DNA from 4 places in the Litchfieldella rifensis genome. Region 4 is predicted to be linked to each of the others. Evidence: predicted binding sites of a transcription regulator. Region 4 holds the regulator's gene; each other region holds the start of a gene.
The links. Region 4 encodes sigma-54, which starts transcription at its own class of promoters, with help from an activator protein. Its sites were predicted from a motif close to TGGCACNNNNNTTGCTNT; they were not measured.
Positions count from the first base shown of each region.

Region 1: ACFOEV_RS14710 (sugar phosphorylase) is a predicted target of sigma-54. The motif match lies at 1,494-1,511, and genes of this name have one in related genera.
Region 2: ACFOEV_RS00020 (nitrate reductase) is a predicted target of sigma-54. The motif match lies at 1,821-1,838, and genes of this name have one in related genera.
Region 3: urtA (urea ABC transporter substrate-binding protein) is a predicted target of sigma-54. The motif match lies at 1,823-1,840, and genes of this name have one in related genera.

Region 1 is NZ_JBHRUG010000029.1:45,550-50,183, reverse strand. It holds gene ACFOEV_RS14710 (sugar phosphorylase) at 1-1,449, opposite strand, end outside; gene nrdR (transcriptional regulator NrdR) at 1,598-2,077, shown strand; gene ribD (bifunctional diaminohydroxyphosphoribosylaminopyrimidine deaminase/5-amino-6-(5-phosphoribosylamino)uracil reductase RibD) at 2,083-3,222, shown strand; gene ribBA (bifunctional 3,4-dihydroxy-2-butanone-4-phosphate synthase/GTP cyclohydrolase II) at 3,516-4,634, shown strand, end outside.
Region 2 is NZ_JBHRUG010000001.1:4,519-9,152, forward strand. It holds gene ACFOEV_RS00020 (nitrate reductase) at 1-1,669, opposite strand, end outside; gene ACFOEV_RS00025 (ANTAR domain-containing response regulator) at 2,149-2,742, shown strand; gene ACFOEV_RS00030 (CmpA/NrtA family ABC transporter substrate-binding protein) at 2,739-3,767, shown strand; gene ACFOEV_RS00035 (NAD(P)/FAD-dependent oxidoreductase) at 4,020-4,634, shown strand, end outside.
Region 3 is NZ_JBHRUG010000049.1:64,822-69,455, forward strand. It holds gene ACFOEV_RS21985 (acyl-CoA dehydrogenase C-terminal domain-containing protein) at 1-1,593, shown strand, start outside; gene urtA (urea ABC transporter substrate-binding protein) at 1,952-3,244, shown strand; gene urtB (urea ABC transporter permease subunit UrtB) at 3,350-4,634, shown strand, end outside.
Region 4 is NZ_JBHRUG010000017.1:229,194-233,827, reverse strand. It holds gene lptA (lipopolysaccharide transport periplasmic protein LptA) at 1-234, shown strand, start outside; gene lptB (LPS export ABC transporter ATP-binding protein) at 243-968, shown strand; gene ACFOEV_RS08145 (RNA polymerase factor sigma-54) at 1,134-2,543, shown strand; gene hpf (ribosome hibernation-promoting factor, HPF/YfiA family) at 2,658-2,966, shown strand; gene ptsN (PTS IIA-like nitrogen regulatory protein PtsN) at 2,974-3,462, shown strand; gene rapZ (RNase adapter RapZ) at 3,570-4,481, shown strand; gene ACFOEV_RS08125 (HPr family phosphocarrier protein) at 4,485-4,634, shown strand, end outside.

The DNA.
Region 1 (4,634 bases), on a different contig from region 4:
GAGTTCCTCCTTGTGCCAGCGGCGGCGATTGATGGAGCGCAGCCGGCCGCTGCGCTCGATGCCCTCGTGGTCGTTGAGGGTGGCGGTCAAGGAATGCAGATAGAGTGCCGGGATGCCCTGCAACGCCATCATCAAGTGTTGGCTGCACAGGAAACGCTCGACCTGCCAGGGATCGGGGCCGCGGCGGGTGCCCTTGAGCGCCTCGAAATAGGTGATGTTGATCTCGTAGGGCGAATCCGTGCCGTCGGCATCGGTCTTCATGCTGACGAAGCCGCCGAAGCGGTGCATCAATTCCAGCAGGCCGCCGATTTCGTGCTCGGGCAGCAGGCCTTCCAGTGCACGTACACCGATGCCGTCATGGCTGGCGGTGAAGTTCAGATAACTGCAACCGGGGGGCAGGGCCGGCAGGCTCTTCAGCCAACCCGCCAGGGTGGCAGCCTCGCCGCTGGTCAGGGTATGCACCAGCAACGGGGGAAGGGTGAACTGGTAGACCAGATGCGCCTCGTCAGGCCCACCATGCTCGTCATCCCGCCGCTCCAGCCCCAGGTAGCTGAGGTTCTCGCGGTGCGGCACGTTGGTTTCGGTGACCAGCAGGGTTCCCGGGACCATGAAGTCGACAGTGGCGCGCAGCAGGCGCACGATAGCATGGGTCTGGGGCAGATGGATGCAGGAACTGCCGACCTCCTTCCACAGGTAGGCGATGGCATCGAGGCGAATGATACGAGCGCCTTGTTCGATGTAGTAGAGCAGGATGCCGATGAACTCCAGCAACACATCGGGGTTGGCGAAGTTGAGGTCGATCTGGTCGTCGGAGAAGGTCGCCCACAGGTGCCGGGTGCCGCGGCGGGTGGCGACAGGCACCAGTAGCGGCGTGTTGCGCGGCCGGGTCACTGCCGAAAGATCTGTCCCCGGGTCCATCTCGATGAAGTAGTCGCGTCCCGGCTGGCTGCCGGCCAGGTAGTCGACGAACCACAGCGATTCGCGCGAGACGTGATTGATCACCAGGTCGACCATGAGGTCGTGATGACGGGCCAGATGGCGGATATGCGACCAGTCGCCCAGTGCCGGACTGACTTCGCGGTAGTGAATCACCGAAAAGCCATCGTCGCTGCTCCAGGGAAAGAAGGGCAGCACATGCACGCCACTGAAGGTATCGCCGAGGCGACTCTCGATAAAGCCGTCGAGTACCTCGAGCGGTGGACGCTCCCCGTCGAGCAGGGTATCTCCATAAGTGATCAACCACTGATCCTGCTCGCTCCATAGCACGCCCGAAGGAGAGACCGAGGCATCGCCGAGCGCACCGCTGTGGTGCGCGAGCAGCGTCAGCAGGCGCCGCAGCACCTCATCGGCGCGTGGGCCATAGATTTCGGCCAGGCGATCGGCCGCCAGTGCGATAAAGGCGTCTTCGTCCAGATGGCGACCGGTGGTGGGAGGAAGCGTCGAGGACATGGGCAACTCCGGACAGGAGGTTGAGCGACGGAATTTCCCCTAGTCTTGCAGAAGCCGTGCCAGCCATGCACCCAACGAGGCGATGCGGCTGGGCGGGATGCAGGCAACTCGTTACAATACAACGATAAACAATGCCGGATGCTAGCCGATGCACTGTCCTTTCTGTGGTACGCATGACACCAAGGTTACCGATTCGCGCCTGGTGGCGGAAGGCGACCAGGTGCGTCGACGCCGTCAATGCGTCGCCTGCGGCGAACGTTTCACTACCTATGAAACCGCCGAACTGGTCATGCCGCGGGTGGTCAAGGCCGATGGCTCGCGCGAGGTCTTCGACGAGGTCAAGCTGCGGGCGGGCATGTTGCGAGCACTGGAAAAACGCCCGGTCAGTGCCGAGTCCTTCGAAGCGGCGGTGGAACGCATGCGCCAACGCCTGCGAGCGCGTGGCGAGCGTGAGGTCGAGTCCCGCGAGATCGGCGAGGAGGTGATGCGGGCCCTGAAACGTCTCGATCAGGTAGCCTACATCCGGTTCGCCTCGGTCTATCGGCGTTTTCAGGACATCGACGAGTTTCGAGCCGAGATCGACCGGCTCGCCCAGGAGCCACATTTCCCCCCCAATGACGACCAGTGATCGCCATGCCCAAATTGACACCTGAATCCTGGATGGCGCGGGCGCTGACGCTGGCGCGCCGCGGTCTCTATACCACCGATCCCAACCCGAGGGTTGGTTGCGTGCTGGTCAAGAACCGCCGCCTGGTCGGCGAAGGCTTTCATGTCCGGGCCGGCGAGCCGCATGCCGAGATTCACGCCTTGCGCGCTGCCGGTGATGACGCCAGTGGGGCGACGGCATATGTCACCCTGGAACCTTGTTCTCACCAGGGGCGCACCGGGCCCTGTGCTCGGGCACTGATAGAGGCCGGTGTGAAGAAGGTGGTGGCGGCCATGCAAGACCCGAATCCGCAGGTTGGCGGACGCGGTTTCGCCATGCTCCGCGAGGCCGGCGTCGAGGTCGAGTGCGGGTTGCTCGAGAAAGAGGCGCGGGCACTCAATCCCGGTTTCATTGCCCGCATGAGTCGTGGGCGCCCCTATGTGCGTCTGAAGATGGCCATGAGCCTCGACGGGCGTACCGCCATGCGCTCGGGAGAGTCGCAATGGATCACCGGCCCGTCGGCGCGTACCGAAGTGCAGCGACTGCGAGCGCGCTCGAGTGCAGTGATCAGCGGTGTCGAGTCGATCATCTTCGACAACTCGCGGCTCACCGTGCGCGCCGAGCAGTTGCAACTGGAGGACGCGAAGGCCATCGCCCGACGCCAGCCGCTGCGCGTGGTGGTCGATTCACGCCTGCGCCTGCCCCTGGCGGCGGCATGTCTTCGCGAACCGGGGCGTACCCTGGTGGCGACCTGTAGCCGGGAGGGCAAGCGCCGCCAGCGGTTGGAAGCGGCCGGAGCCGAGGTGCTGGTGTTGCGGTCGGGGGATGAAGGCCGCGTCGATCTCGACGCCTTGCTGGCCTACCTGGCCGGAGAGGAACAGGTCAATGAGGTGCTGCTGGAGACCGGTGCGACCCTGGCCGGGGCCATGCTGGATGCCGGACTGGTCGACGAAATCCAGCTATTCATGGCGCCGACCCTGCTGGGTGGCAACGCCCGGCCACTGTTTGCCTTGCCGGGGCTCGAGCGCATGGCGCAGCAGCGGCCGCTGGATATCGACGATATCCGCGCCATCGGGCGCGACTGGCGCATCATCGCCCGACCCGCGGCGATAAGCCGTAAGCCGTAAGCCGTAAGCCGTAAGCTGTAAGCTGTAAGCTGTAAGCAAAACCCTATGGGCGCCGAGGTGGCGTATTTTACTTACAGCTTACGGCTTACAGCTCGGATACTGGCGCCCGGCGCCGCGCCAAGGTGCTCACTACTGGCGCCCGACGCCGCGCCAAGGTGCTCACTACTGGCGCCCGACGCCGCGCCAAGGTACCCTGAGCGCCGACTGAAGTGAGGCGTTGGTAAATGGCAACTCGGCCGGCAAGCCGTGTCGCGAGCCGGCAACACCTCGCACCAATGTGATTCGGAGACTCCATGGCGCATTCATCCCAGGATTCGGCCCCCGCTAACGAGGCGACGCAGGCAACCGGCCTGGCGCGAGTCGAGGACCTGATCGAGGACATTCGGCAGGGCAAGATGGTGATTCTCATGGACGATGAGGATCGCGAGAATGAGGGTGATATCATCATGGCCGCCGAAAAGGTGCAGGCCGAGCATATCAACTTCATGGCTCGCCATGCTCGTGGCCTGATCTGCCTGCCGATGACCCGTGAGCGCTGCGAGCGGCTCAAGCTGCCGCTGATGGTGCGTGACAATGGCTCGGGGTTCGGCACCAAGTTCACCCTGTCCATCGAAGCCGCCGAGGGTGTGTCGACCGGCATTTCCGCCGCCGACCGGGCACGCACCGTGCAGGCCGCCGTGGCGCGCGACGCCCGCCCCGAGGACATCGTCCAGCCGGGACATGTGTTCCCGTTGATGGCCGAGCCGGGCGGCGTGCTGCGTCGTGCCGGACATACCGAAGCCGCCTGCGACCTGGCCGCCATGGCGGGGCTCGCCCCCAGTGGCGTGATCTGCGAAGTGATGAGCGATGACGGCAGCATGGCGCGGCGTCCGGAGCTCGAGCGTTTCGCCGCCGAACACGGCCTGAAGGTCGGCACCATCGCTGACCTGATTCACTACCGGATCCATAACGAACAGACCGTCGAGCACCTCGAAGCCAATCCGGTGACGACCGCCTTCGGGGAGCTGACGCTGCATGTGTTCCGCGACAGCATCCAGGGCGCGCATCATCTGGCGCTGGTCAAGGGACGTCCCGATCCTCAGCAGCCGACCACCGTGCGCGTGCACCTGGCCGAGCCGCTGCGCGACTTGTTGACGCTGACCAGGCCCGGTAGTCAAAGTTGGACCGCCCAGGGAGCACTGGCCGAGATCGCCAAGGTGAATGCCGGCGTCTTCGTGCTGCTCGACGATGGCCGGCCGCATCAGGATTTCAAGGATCAGCTCGACGTCCTGCTGGAGCGCAAGCGGGCACCGCGTACCAGCGATTCCGACGGCGCCGGCAACTATCTGACCATCGGTACCGGGTCACAGATTCTGCGTCATCTCGGGGTGGGCAAGATGCGCCTGCTCAGCTCGCCGTGGAAGTTCTCGGCG
Region 2 (4,634 bases), on a different contig from region 4:
TCTGCGCCGTCACCGGCCACTGAATCGGTGTCAAAGCGTCGTAGGCGGTGCGGTCGAGTCCCGCAAGGCCGGCGATATTGAACAGCCGAAAGCCCTCGCCCCGATTGTCGAGGGAGGGGTCGAGAGAATTCTCGAAACCGGAGAGCCGCGCGTGTTCGTCGAAGATCTCGCACGGCTCGGCGTACTCGAAGGCCTCGCCATAGCCGAGGCGCCGGGCGACCTGGGTCATGATCCACCAATCGTGGCGCGCCTCGCCGGGCGGCGGCAGCAGGCCACGCTGGCGAGAGATGCGCCGCTCGGAGTTGGTCACGGTGCCGTCCTTTTCCGACCAGCTCGAGGCCGGCAGCACGATATCGGCATAGGGCAGCAGGTCGGTGTCGGCGACGCACTCGGAGACGATCACCAGCGGGCACTTCGCAAGCGCGGCGCGTACCCGATTGGCGTCGGGCAGACTGACCGCCGGATTGGTGGCCATCACCCACAGCGCCCTGACCTCGCCGCGCTCGATGGCCTCGAACAGGTCCACGGCCGTGTGGCCGGGGCCTGGCGGCAAACGCGGCGTCAGGCTGTCGGTGGTCCAGAAGCGCGTCATCCGGTCGATGGCACCCGGGGTATGGTAATCCATGTGCGCCGCGAGTTGATTGGCCAGGCCGCCGACCTCGCGGCCGCCCATGGCATTGGGCTGGCCGGTGATGGAGAACGGCCCGGCACCGGGCAGGCCGATCTTGCCGCCGGCCAGGTGGCAATTGATGATCGCATTGCACTTGTCGGTGCCGCTGCTGGACTGGTTGATGCCCTGCGAGTAGAGCGTCACCACATGCAGTTGGCTGGCGAACCAGTAATAGAAGGTTTCCAGGCGCTCGGGGTCGACGTCACAGGCGGCGGCGATCGCTTCGATATGGGTATCGTCCTCGCGGGCCGCGGCCAGGGCTTCGTCCAGCCCCTGGGTATGGCCATCGAGATAGACCCGGTCCAGGCGTCCCTTGGCCGCCATCCACGCCAGCAGCCCGTTGAACAGGCGCGCGTCGCTGCCCGGCCGCACGCCAAGGTACAGATCGGCGATCTCGCAGCTGTCGGTGACGCGCGGGTCGATGACCACCACGCGCATCAGCGGATTGCGCTGCTTGGCCGTGCGCAGGCGCTGGTAGAGCACCGGGTGGTTCCAGGCCAGGTTGGATCCCACCAGCACCACCAGTTCAGCCTCTTCCAGGTCCTCGTAGCTGCAGGGCACGGCATCGGCACCGAAGGAGCGCTTGTAGGCGGCTACCGCCGAGGCCATGCACAGCCGCGAGTTGGTGTCCAGATGCGGCGTGCCGAGGAAACCCTTGAACAGCTTGTTGGCGACGTAATAGTCCTCGGTGAGCAACTGGCCGGACAGATAGGCCGCCACCGACGCATCGCCATGGGCCTGGCGCGTCCGAGCGAGGCGTGTGGCCACGGCGTCCAGCGCCGTGTCCCAGTCGACCTCGACACCATCGACCCGCGGGCGTGTCAGGCGCCCCTGGCGGCCTAGGGTCTCGTGCAGCGCCGAACCCTTGACGCACAGCCGACCGTAGTTGGCTGGGTGGTCGCTATCGCCGGCCACGGCGGTCAGGGTATCGCCTTCCACCGACGCCATCACGCCACAGCCGACGCCACAGTAGGGACAAGTCGTTCGGGCCTGGTGCATGGCGGGCTCCTAACTTTCAAGAATAAAAAAGCGAACGGGAAACAAAAAACGCCCACCTTCGGCACCACTCAGGGCCGAAACTGGACGTCGTCGTCTTTCCAGGGTCGCGGAGCCTACGCTGGCTCCTTGGTGACCCTGCTATGTCATATGGCTAGCAAGCGGTATGCCAGGTTTCCTTCCAATGGCTCGGCAAGCCCGTAACGACAGGCGGGTACAAGCCAAGTGCGGCCGTCAGGCAGGCCCTGAATCTCCCCCTTGCCCCACGACAATCGCACCATGACATGGCAGAGAGGCACATCACGCACCACGCTGATGCAGCCTTCCGGCCGATCGGCACTTGACCGAAGGATGGTCATGCCACCCTCTGAGGCGCGCCAAATGCCCACTTTTAGTGCAAAACCACCAGCCGGTGCCGCCAAATGGAACATTCCTTGCAAGGGCCAAGGCAGTCGCTAAACCGATAACCGTGAGCCAACGCCATGCCACCACCATTGAAAGTTCTGTTGGTCGACGATGAGGTCGTGCGCGCCGCCATGGTCGAGGAAGCCCTGATGAGCGAAGGCCATCAGGTGATCTGTCACTTGAAGCACCCCGCGAGCCTCAACGAGATGGTCGCCCGCCATCAGCCGGACGTGGTGATCATCGACATGGAGTCCCCCGACCGCGACACCCTGGACAGCATGTCGCTGCTCAACCGCGAGAACCCACGTCCGGTGGTGTTCTTCGCCGACCAGCATGATCCCGACACCATGCAAGCGGCGCTCAAGGCCGGGGTCAGCGCCTATGTGGTCGACGGCCTGGTGCAGAGTCGGGTCAAGACCATCATCGAGGTTGCCATCGCCCGTTTCGATGCCTTCCAGTCGCTGCGCAGCGAACTCGACAAGGCTCGCAACCAGCTCAGCGAACGCAAGCGCATCGAGCGCGCCAAGGGCCTGCTGATGAAGCACCAGAGCTGCGATGAAGAGCAGGCCTATCGCATGCTGCGTAAGATCGCCATGGACCGCGGTCAACGTATCGCCGAGGTGGCCAATAGCGTCATCGATATTCTCGAACGTCTGGAGAAAGGCCTATGAATACGCTGCAAACGGCGGAATTGGAGCGTCTGCAACTGGGCTTCGTGCCGCTGCTGGACTGCGCCCTGCTGGTGGTCGCGCGTGAACGGGGCTTCTTCGCCGCGCAGGGGCTGGATGTGGCATTGTCACGCCAGAACGCCTGGTCGACGCTGCGTGACAAGGTCGCCGCCGGCCTGCTGGATGGCGGTCAGATGCTGGCCCCCCTGCCGCTGGCCATGAGCCTGGGCCTGGGACGCGCACCCTGCGACACCCTGGCGCCGATCATTCTCAGCCGCAACGGCAATTCCATCACCCTGTCCCGGGTGCTGGCGGAGGCCAGCGGCGCGCACTTCCAGGACGAACCGGCCGAGAGTGCACAGGCGCTGGGCGCCTATCTACGCCACCAGACTCCCGCACGGCGTCCCTGCCTGGCCATGGTCTATCCGCACTCCTGCCAACACTATCAGTTGCGACAGTGGCTGGAACTGGGAGGGATCGATGCCGACCGGGACATCGATCTGGTGGCGCTGCCGCCGCCCCGCATGGTCGAGGCCATGCAGGCGGGCAAGATCGATGGCTTCTGCGTCGGCGAACCCTGGGGCACGTTGGCGGAGTACCGCGAGGTTGGGCGCATCGTCGCCACTGGCGTCCAACTCTGGCCCGGTTCTCCCGAGAAGGTCCTCGGCGTGACGCGCTCCTGGGCGAAACGCTATCCGGCCACCCTGATACGCCTGATTCGCGCCTTGGTCGAGGCCAGCCAGTGGTTGCAAAGCGCCCCCCAGCACCGCTACCAGGCACGCGACTGGCTGGCCCTGCCGCCCTACCTCGATCGGTCGGTCTGCCATCTCGAATACCTGCCGCTGGATGAGCCGCGACTCGCGCAACGCATGTTCGGAAGGGACGTGCTACGCCCCGATGCTGCCTCCGCTGGCCACTTCGCCGAGCAGGTGGACCAGCATATGCGGACGCTGGGACGCCGCCTCGATCGCGACACCCTGAACGAGTGCTACAGCCCCGTGCATTTCGATGCTGCCTCGCACCACTAGTGTGCAGCCTCTCTTCCCAACCGGGGCCATCGGCAAATGCCGCGCCATTCACACATAATTGAAAGTAAAAGGAAAAAGTAAAAAATAGCGGCACATGGCCGGCTCCTTGCTGAACGTAGAACATCATGGCGATCAACGGCGATCGCCTCACCAAGACACGGCGAAGACGTCTCCACACTCCCATCCACTCGATTGGGGAAGTGTCGAGGCGTCTTTTTTTGGCGAGCCATTTCTTGTGAAAGGCAACCCGACATGATCCATCGACACTCCACCTATCACCAGCAATTGCCGCGGGATGAGCGCCTGCTGATCATCGGCAACGGCATGGCGGGTCACCGACTGCTGGAGACCCTGCTCAAGAAACCGCAGCGGCCGGCGCATATCACCGTGATCGGTGCCGAGCGGGCCCCGGCCTACAACCGCATCCTGCTCTCGCCGCTGTTGGCCGGCGAGATGGAGCGTCAGGCGCTGACCCTCCACGACGCCGACTGGTACGCCGAGCAGGGCGTCGAGCTGGTCCTCGGTGAGCATGTCGAGAGCATCGACCGCCAGGCCCACCAGGTAACCACCGCCAGCGGTCGCGAGTTCGACTATGACCGCCTGGTGCTGGCCACCGGCTCGCGCCCGGCCATGCCGCCGATTCCCGGTCTAGAGCTGGCCGGCGTCCACGGCTTTCGCAACCTCGACGATGCCGCCGCCCTCACCCGCGCCGCCGAACGGGGTGGCCGGGCGGTGGTGATCGGCGGCGGGCTGCTGGGCCTGGAAGCCGCCGAGGGACTGCGCAAGCGTGGCATGAGCGTGAGCATCATTCAGCGCGACGACCGGTTGATGAATCGCCAGCTCGACATCACCGCCGCCGAGTTGCTC
Region 3 (4,634 bases), on a different contig from region 4:
GGAGAGGTAACCACGCCGAAGGGATTCAAGTCGGCTTTCGAGACGCTGGCCCAAGGCGGCTGGTGGGGGCTGGGCGGTAACCCGGAATACGACGGACAGGGCATGCCCAAGATGCTGACCGTCGCTTTCGAGGAAATGCTCTATGCCGCCAACGCCAGCTTCGCGCTCTACCCGGCGCTCAATACCGGCGCGGCACTGCTGCTCGACCACCACGCATCCGACGCCATCAAGCGCCTCTATTTGCCGAGGATGTATGCCGGGGAGTGGCTCGGCACCATGTGCCTGACCGAGCCTCACTGCGGCACCGACCTTGGATTGATCAAGACGCGTGCCGTGCCTGAGGAGGGAGGTACCTACCGCATCACCGGCAACAAGATATGGATCACCGGCGGCGAGCATGACATGGCCGACAACATCGTCCACCTGGTGCTGGCCAAGTTGCCCGATGCGCCCCAGGGCAGTCGCGGTATCTCACTGTTCCTGGTGCCCAAGTTCCTGGTCAATGCCGATGGTTCGCTGGGTGAGCGCAATGCCCTCGGCTGCGGCGGCCTGGAGCACAAGATGGGCATCAAGGGCAGCGCGACTTGCGTGATGAACTTCGACGGTGCACAGGGCGTGCTGATCGGCGAGCCTCATCAGGGATTGGCAACCATGTTCACCATGATGAACTACGAACGCCTGTCGATCGGCATCCAGGGTCTGGGGTTGGGCGAGGTGGCCTACCAGAGCGCCATGGACTTCGCCCGCGAGCGCTTGCAGAGCCGTGCCCCGCGGGGAGCCGTAGCGCCCGACAAGCCTGCCGACCCCATTCTGGTGCATCCCGACGTGCGCCGCATGGCGCTCAATGTACGCGCCTGGAATGAAGGCGGTCGCGCCTTTGCCGCCTTCGTGGCCAGCCAGCTCGATCGCGCCAAGTACCATCCCGATGGCGAGGCCCACGCCGCCGCCGACGATCTGGTGGCACTGCTCACGCCGGTGGCCAAGGCCTTCCTCACCGACCGGGGCTTCGATGCCACGGTGGAGGCCCAGCAGATCTATGGCGGTAGCGGTTATTGCGTCGAGTGGGGCGCCGAGCAGTACGTGCGCGATGCCCGTATCGCCATGGTCTATGAGGGTACCAACGGCATTCAGGCCATGGATCTGGTGGGGCGCAAGCTGTTCCGCAACCAAGGGGCTTACCTGGCCCGCTTCGGCGCGGCCATGCGAGCCGATATGGCAGGAGAGGTGCCCGACGAACTTGACGCCTTCCACCAGGCCGGTCGGCGTGAGCTGACGCGTCTCGAGGAGGTGACCGCCGGCTTGCTCGACCGGGCCGTCGATCACCCCGAAGAACTGGGGGCGGCCGCTGCCGATTACCTCGACCTGCTTGGCCACGTAGCCTATGCCTGGATGTGGTGGAAGATGGCCCGCGCCGCTCACCAGGGGCTGGCTGTGCAGGGACCTGCCGGTGCGGACTTCTATCGTGCCAAGCTGGCGGTGGGGCGCCACTTCATCGAGCGGATGCTGCCACGCACCGAGGCCCTGGCGCGACAGATCCAGGCCGGTGCCGAACCTCTGATGGCCCTCGAGGAGGAGGCCTTTTACCCACAGTAAGCATCGGGTCCCTATCGTCAAGACGCTTCTGGAGACATGGCGCCGGCTTCCTGCCGGCGCTTTCGTGTACGGATGCACCACGAAAGCGCGCCATCCATCGCAGCCGCTCCATTTCAGAGCGCTGCGGGTTGCCATGTGCACCGATACGGTGCCTTGCGAAGCATGAAAAATCCATGATGGTAAATGTAATCATCTGATTTGAAATGTCTTTCTGTGTCGGTCACCGATTTGGCACATCCCTTGCGACAAGCAGGTGGACGACATCCATCCCGGAGTCATCCCCCGCTGGAACTGACGCGATAACAATCAGACTCGCAAGGAGAATCGTGTGAACAATACGACGTTTTCCCCCCGTTGGCTGGCCGCCGTACTCTCGTCCCTCGCCTTGAGCGGCCCGGCGCTGGCCCAGGAAGATCCCATCAAGGTCGGCATCCTGCATTCGCTGTCCGGCACCATGGCGATCAGTGAGTCGACCCTCAAGGACACCATGGAAATGCTGATCGAACAGCAGAACGAGCGGGGTGGCCTGCTGGGACGCCAGCTCGAGCCGGTGGCGGTCGATCCGGCCTCCAATTGGCCGTTGTTCGCTGAGAAGGCACGCGAACTGCTGGCCCAGGAAAAGGTCGACGTGATCTTCGGCAACTGGACCTCTGTATCGCGCAAATCCGTGCTGCCGGTGGTCGAGGAACTCAATGGCTTGCTGTTCTATCCCGTGCAGTACGAAGGCGAGGAGTCCTCGGAAAACGTCTTCTACACCGGCGCTGCGCCCAATCAGCAGGCCATTCCCGCCGTCAACTACCTGATGAACGAGGTGGGCGTCGAGCGCTGGGTGCTGGCGGGTACCGATTATGTCTATCCGCGCACCACCAACAAGATCCTCGAGGCCTATCTCAAGGGACATGGCGTCGCCGATGAAGACATCATGATCAACTACACGCCCTTCGGGCACTCCGATTGGCAGAACATCGTTGCCGAGATCAAGCGCTTCGGCAGCGAGGGAAAGAAGACCGCGGTGGTGTCGACCATCAATGGCGATGCCAACGTGCCGTTCTATCGTGAGTTGGGTAACCAGGGCATCGATGCCGCCGATATCCCGGTGGTGGCATTCTCGGTCGGTGAGCAGGAGCTCTCGGGCATCGACACCGGTCCTCTGGTCGGTCACCTGGCGGCCTGGAACTACTTCATGAGTGTCGATACCGATGCCAACTACGACTTCATCGATGCCTGGATCGACTACACCGGCGATGACATGGCGGTCACCAACGATCCCATGGAAGCGCATTACATCGGCTTCAACATGTGGCTGGAGGCGGTGCGCAAGGCCGGTACCACCGATGTCGACGCGGTCAAGGACGCCATCATCGGCGTGACCGTACCCAACCTTTCCGGTGGCTATGCGGCGATGATGCCCAACCACCACATCACCAAGCCGGTGCTGATCGGCGAGATCCAGGATAACGGCCAGTTCGACATCGTGTGGCAGACGCCGTCCACCGTGGCCGGCGATGCCTGGTCCGACTACCTGGAGGGCTCGCGTGACCTGATGGCCGACTGGCAGGCACCGATGCGGTGCGGCAACTTCAACGCGGCCACCGGCTCCTGTGGTGGCAGCACCGCCGTGGAAGAAGCCCAGGCCGCCCTGGCGGAATGATCGTGTCATAACAACCGTTACCCCGGGCCCTCTTGGACTGCGTGTCGAGGGCCCGGTCATCACGCCACTCGATAGGAAATTCCCATGAAGATCCCTTTGCCGTGCATGAAAAGGATCGTCGACTCATGGCTATTGCTGTGCTTGCTGGCCTGTCTGCCGTCTTTGGCAATGGCCCAGGACGAACGGGCGACAGCAGTGCTCGACGCATTGGACGTCACGTCATATGCCGCCAAGGGGCAGGCTATCGAAACCCTTGCCGGCAGCGGCGACGAGCGCACCCGGCACTGGCTCGAAGCGTTACTCGACGGCAAGCTGCAGCGCCATAAGGAGAGCGGTCGCTTTGTCGTGGTGCTCGAGAACCGCGGTCGTCATTGGCCGGTCGAGGATGCGCTCACCGGAGAGGATCTTGGCAAGATGTCGCGCCGCGAGCTTGACCGAATCGGCATCAACAACGCGCTGCGCGGCCAACTGCAGAGCACCCTGGCAGTCCTCGACCTGAGAGTCGATGACGTCGAGGCACGACGCGACGCCGCCGCGCGCCTGGTCGGTGAAGTCGACGATGAGCTCGCCGGCCCTCTGGCCGAGGTGCTCGAGGACGAGCGGAACGCCGATGTCCGCCGCTACCTGGGCCACGCCCTGGCCATTCATCGTCTCGAACAGGGCGACCTCTCCGCCGTCGAGGCGCTTGCCGGCAGCCTCGACAGCAAGGTCCGGGCGGCGCTCAATGAGGCGACAAGAGGCGATGACGCCGAATTGGCCGATGCCGCACGGCAGGCGCTGGCCAGCATCGAGCAGAAGCTCAAGCTCAATCGCGGACTGGAAACCCTGTACTTCGGCCTGTCGCTGGGCTCAGTGCTGGTACTCGCCGCCATCGGCCTGGCCATCACCTTCGGGGTGATGGGCGTGATCAACATGGCGCACGGCGAGTTGATCATGCTGGGGGCCTACAGCAGTTGGGCGATGCAACAACTGTTGCCAGGCCAGCCCGGACTGGCGGTGATCCTGTCGATCCCCGTGGGTTTCCTGATGGCGGCGCTGGTTGGAATCGCCATCGAACGCAGCGTCATTCAGCATCTCAAGGGTCGCCCCCTGGAAACCCTGCTGGCCACGTTTGGCGTCAGCCTGATCCTCCAGCAGCTGGTGCGCACCTTGGTGTCACCACTGAACCGCACCGTGGTCACACCCGAGTGGATGAGCGGCTCGCTGGCAATCAACGAGGCGCTGTCACTGACCTTGAACCGGCTCTACGTGCTGGGTTTCGCGTTGGTGGTGTTCGCCGGTCTGATGCTGGTGATGCGGCGGACCCGGCTGGGCCTGGAAGTGCGCGCCGTGACCCAGAATCGCGCGATGGCGCGCGCCATGGGCATCCGCGCCACCCGCGTGGACATCC
Region 4 (4,634 bases):
AAGCCGGCCCCCGACGAGCCGGTCGTGCGCGGCTGGGGTCGCACGATCATCTATCATGCCGCCGAGCGTCGCGTGGAACTGATCGACCAGGCCGAGCTGCATCAGGGCCACGACACTTTCGATGGTGGCTACGTGGAATACTATCTCGACCGCCGCACGGTCCAGGCCCGCGCCGAGGTCGAAGGCAGCGAACGCCAACGTGTGCGAATGACCCTGAACCCCGAGCAACAATAAGGGCCCCCATGAAGACCTTGAGCGCCCGACATCTGGCCAAGAGCTACAAGCGCCGCCGCGTGGTACAGGACATCAGCCTGACCATCGATCAGAGCCATATCGTCGGTCTGCTGGGCCCCAACGGGGCCGGCAAGACCACCTCCTTCTACATGATCGTCGGGCTGGTCCGCGCCGACGCCGGCAAGGTCTTCATCGACGACCGCGATCTTTCCGGCGCCGCCATGCATGAGCGTGCCCGAGCGGGGATCGGGTACCTGCCCCAGGAGGCCTCGATCTTTCGCAAGCTATCGGTAGCCGACAACGTCATGGCGATCCTCGAAACCCGCCGCGACCTCGACCTCGCCGGACGCCAAGCACGTCTCGAAGAACTGCTCGAAGAGTTCCATGTCACCCATATTCGCGACAACTTGGGGATGAGCCTGTCCGGGGGCGAACGACGCCGCGTGGAAATTGCCAGGGCGCTGGCAACGGAACCGGATTTCATCCTGCTCGATGAGCCCTTCGCCGGCGTCGACCCCATTTCGGTGGGCGATATCAAGGGCATCATCCGCCAGTTGAAGAGCCGCGGTATCGGCGTGCTGATCACCGACCACAATGTGCGCGACACGCTGGACATCTGTGACCGCGCCTATATCGTCGGCGACGGCCAGATCATCGCCGAAGGCGACGCCACGGCCATTCTGGCGAACCAGCAAGTTCGTGACATCTATCTGGGCGAGGACTTTCGCCTTTGAACCGTCCAGGCCCTTCATTCACAACCAAGCTGCTGATATTCTTCTTATCAAGCCGCTATGGCATGCGGATTGCGGGTGGCACGTTTATTGCTTATATTAGCGCTTGCAAGGTTTCTCGCAGCGGGCTAACGTGTCGATTCATTTGTCACTGATGCAAATTTTGCCATGGCCATGAAACCCTCGTTGCAGCTTCGCATCGGCACCCAGCTGACCATGACGCCGCAGCTTCAGCAGGCCATTGCTCTGCTGCAGCTTTCCACGCTGGACCTGCGCCAGGAAATCCAGCAGGCGCTGGAATCCAACCCCATGCTGGAACTCGACGACGGCTATGGCGAACAGGACACCATCGACACGCCCGAGGACGACTGGGCCAGTGAGATCCCCAGTGAACTGGCGGTGGACAGCGACTGGTCCGATACCTACCAGGACATGGCACCTGCCTCCGGTGGCGACGCCCCGGACTTCGATCGCAATGCCAGCGGTGAGAGCCTGCATGATCACCTGCTCTGGCAATTGGCGATGACCGACCTGGGCAGCCGCGAACGCCTGATCGCTGAAAGCCTGATCGACGCCGTGGATCACAACGGCTATCTCGACAGCGACCTTGACGACCTCTGCGAAGGCTTGCGCCACCAGGGACTGCCGAGCCTCAAGAGTGCCGACGTCGAACAGGTGCTGCTGCATCTTCAGCAATTCGAACCCACCGGCGTCTGCGCCCGTGAACTGCGCGAATGCCTGCTGTTACAGCTGGGCGCACTGCCCGACGACATCCCGCTGCTGCCTCAGGCCAAGCGATTGGTGCGCCAGTTCCTCGATGCCCTGGCCGCCGATGATCGCAAGCTGCTCAAACGCCGCTTGCGCCTGGAGGACGATCAGCTCGATGCGGTGATCGCCTTGGTGCGCTCGCTGGACCCGCGGCCCGGACTGGCCTTCGATGACAGTGGCAGCGATTACGTGATCCCCGACCTGATCGCGCGCCATACCCCCGAGGGGTGGCGTATCGAGCTCAATGCCGATGCTCTGCCCCGCATGCGAATCCAGCCCGACTATGCGGCACTGATCAGGCGCGCCGACAAGAGCGACGACAATACCTTCATGAAGCAGCATCTGCAGGAGGCCCGCTGGCTGTTGAAGAGTCTTTCGAGCCGCAACGATACCCTGTTGCGGGTAGGGCGCGAGATCATGTCACGTCAACTCGACTTCCTCGAGCAGGGTGAAGTCGCCATGAAACCGCTGGTGCTGGCCGATATTGCCCAGGCAGTGGACATGCACGAGTCGACCATCTCTCGTGTCACGACCCAGAAGTTCATCCACACCCCCCGCGGTGTCTTCGAACTCAAGTTCTTCTTTTCGAGTCACGTCGGCGGCGAGGAAGGCGACGCCCACTCCAGCACCGCCATCCGTGCCCGCCTGAAAAAGCTGATCGGCGAGGAGCCGTCGCGCAAACCGCTATCCGACAGCAAATTGGTCGAGGCACTCGCCGCCAGCGGCATCAAGGTCGCCAGGCGTACAGTGGCCAAGTACCGTGAAGCCATGGGCATCCCTCCGTCGAGCGAGCGTAAACGCCTGTCTTGACAGGGCAATGACGAGCCGGATCCGAACGATGGAAATCCCCCTGCGCCAGGGGGTTTGCAGGGCGCCAAAAAGGGTTACAATCGAATCGACATCCGCAAGGAACAGGAGCGTGCCATGCAAGTCAATATCACCGGCCATCACGTCGAACTGACCGACGCACTGCGTGACTACGTCAATGAAAAGCTCACACGTCTAGAGCGACACTACGACAACATCACAACAGTCCAGGTTACCCTCTCGATCGAAAAGGAGCGCCAACAAGCCGCTTGCACATTGCACGCTGCCGGTGCTGATTTGCACGCCGATGCCAAAGACGGTGACATGTACGCTGCTATTGATGCCCTGGCCGACAAGCTCGATCGGCAACTGGTCAAACACAAGGAAAAGGCACAGGCCCGCGCCCAGGGTGCCGGTGTCCGCTGACCTGCCCATGAATCTGCAAGCCATTCTGCCCCCGGAGCGCACCCTGTTCGATGTGCCCGGGGGAAGCAAGAAGCGGGTGCTGGAATTCTTCAGCACCTTCATCGCCCAGAATACGCCCAGCCTCGACAGCCAGGAGGTATTCAGCCGCCTGATCGGACGAGAGCGCCTCGGCAGCACGGGGATCGGCAACGGCGTTGCCATTCCCCATGCCCGCGATCCCCACTGCAAGGCACCACTGGCCGGCTTTCTCAAACTCGCCGAGCCGATAGACTTCGATGCCGTGGATGGTGAGCCCGTGGACCTGGTGTTCGTGCTGCTGGTCCCCGAAGAGGCCGATGACACACACCTGGCATTGCTTGGGCAAGTCGCCGCCGTGATGAACGACGCCGATACTCGGCAGCGACTGCGCAAGAGCGATAGCCAGCGACAGCTCTACGACATTCTGCTCGACGCCATTCGTCGCCAGGACAATGACCCGGCAGCCGGTATGGCCTGACTCCGGCACGGTCTGAACGTAGCGCAGTCCAAGCATTCGGATGGGCAGCCGGTGCGCTGCCTACCACCATGACGCTCACCCTTTCACCCCGCTCACAGGAGACGACCATGCAGCTCGTGATCATCAGCGGCCGCTCCGGTTCGGGGAAGTCCATTGCCTTGCAGGCGCTCGAGGATCTCGGCTTCTACGCCATCGACAATCTACCTGCCATGCTGCTGGGGTCGCTGCTGAACGAGCTTCAAGACGGCGAAACGCAGCGCTCATCGGTTGCTGTCAGCATCGATGCGCGCAATCTGCCCGGTGCCTTGCGTCGCTTCCCCACACTACTGGAGGCCGTGGACCGCAAAGGGGTCGACTGCCAGGTCGTGTACCTGACCACCGAAGCCAAGATTCTGCTCGAACGTTACTCGGCGACACGGCGACGTCATCCGCTAACCCGGGACAGCGACATGACCCTAGCCGAAGCCATCGATTCCGAAGAACAGGCCCTGGCCGAGATTCGCGATCTGGCGGACCTGGTCATCGATACCTCACGCCTGTCGGTCCATGAGCTGCGCGGGCGTATCGCCGAGCAGGTCGCCCAACACACCGACCGGCAACTGACCCTGACCTTCGAATCCTTCGGCTTCAAACGCGGCGTCCCTCTAGACGCCGACACCGTCTTCGATGCTCGCTGCCTGCCCAACCCCTACTGGGATCCGCGACTGCGTCAGTTCAACGGACGCGATACCGAAATCGTCGAGTTTCTCGAACGCTATCCCGATGTCGTTGACATGGCTCACGACATCAGCGCCTGGCTCGAACGCTGGTTGCCCGCCTATCAGGCCTGCCATCGCAGCTATGTCACCGTGGCCATCGGCTGCACCGGCGGCCAGCACCGTTCGGTCTATCTCGCCGAGCGACTGGCTCGCCATTTTGCCACCGACTACCCGGGTGTCAGGCTACGTCATCGTGAATTGGGCATTCATACCGCCATTGCACCTTCGCCCTCCGAGCCCCAGCACGACGAGGCCCCCTGACGCATGCTGAGTCGTGAGCTGACCCTGATCAACAAGCGCGGACTTCATGCCAGAGCGGCCACACGACTCGTCCAGTGCTGCCAGCAGCATCGGGCCAGTGTCACCGTCTCTCACCAGGGACGCGACGCCGATGCCACCAATATCATGTCCCTG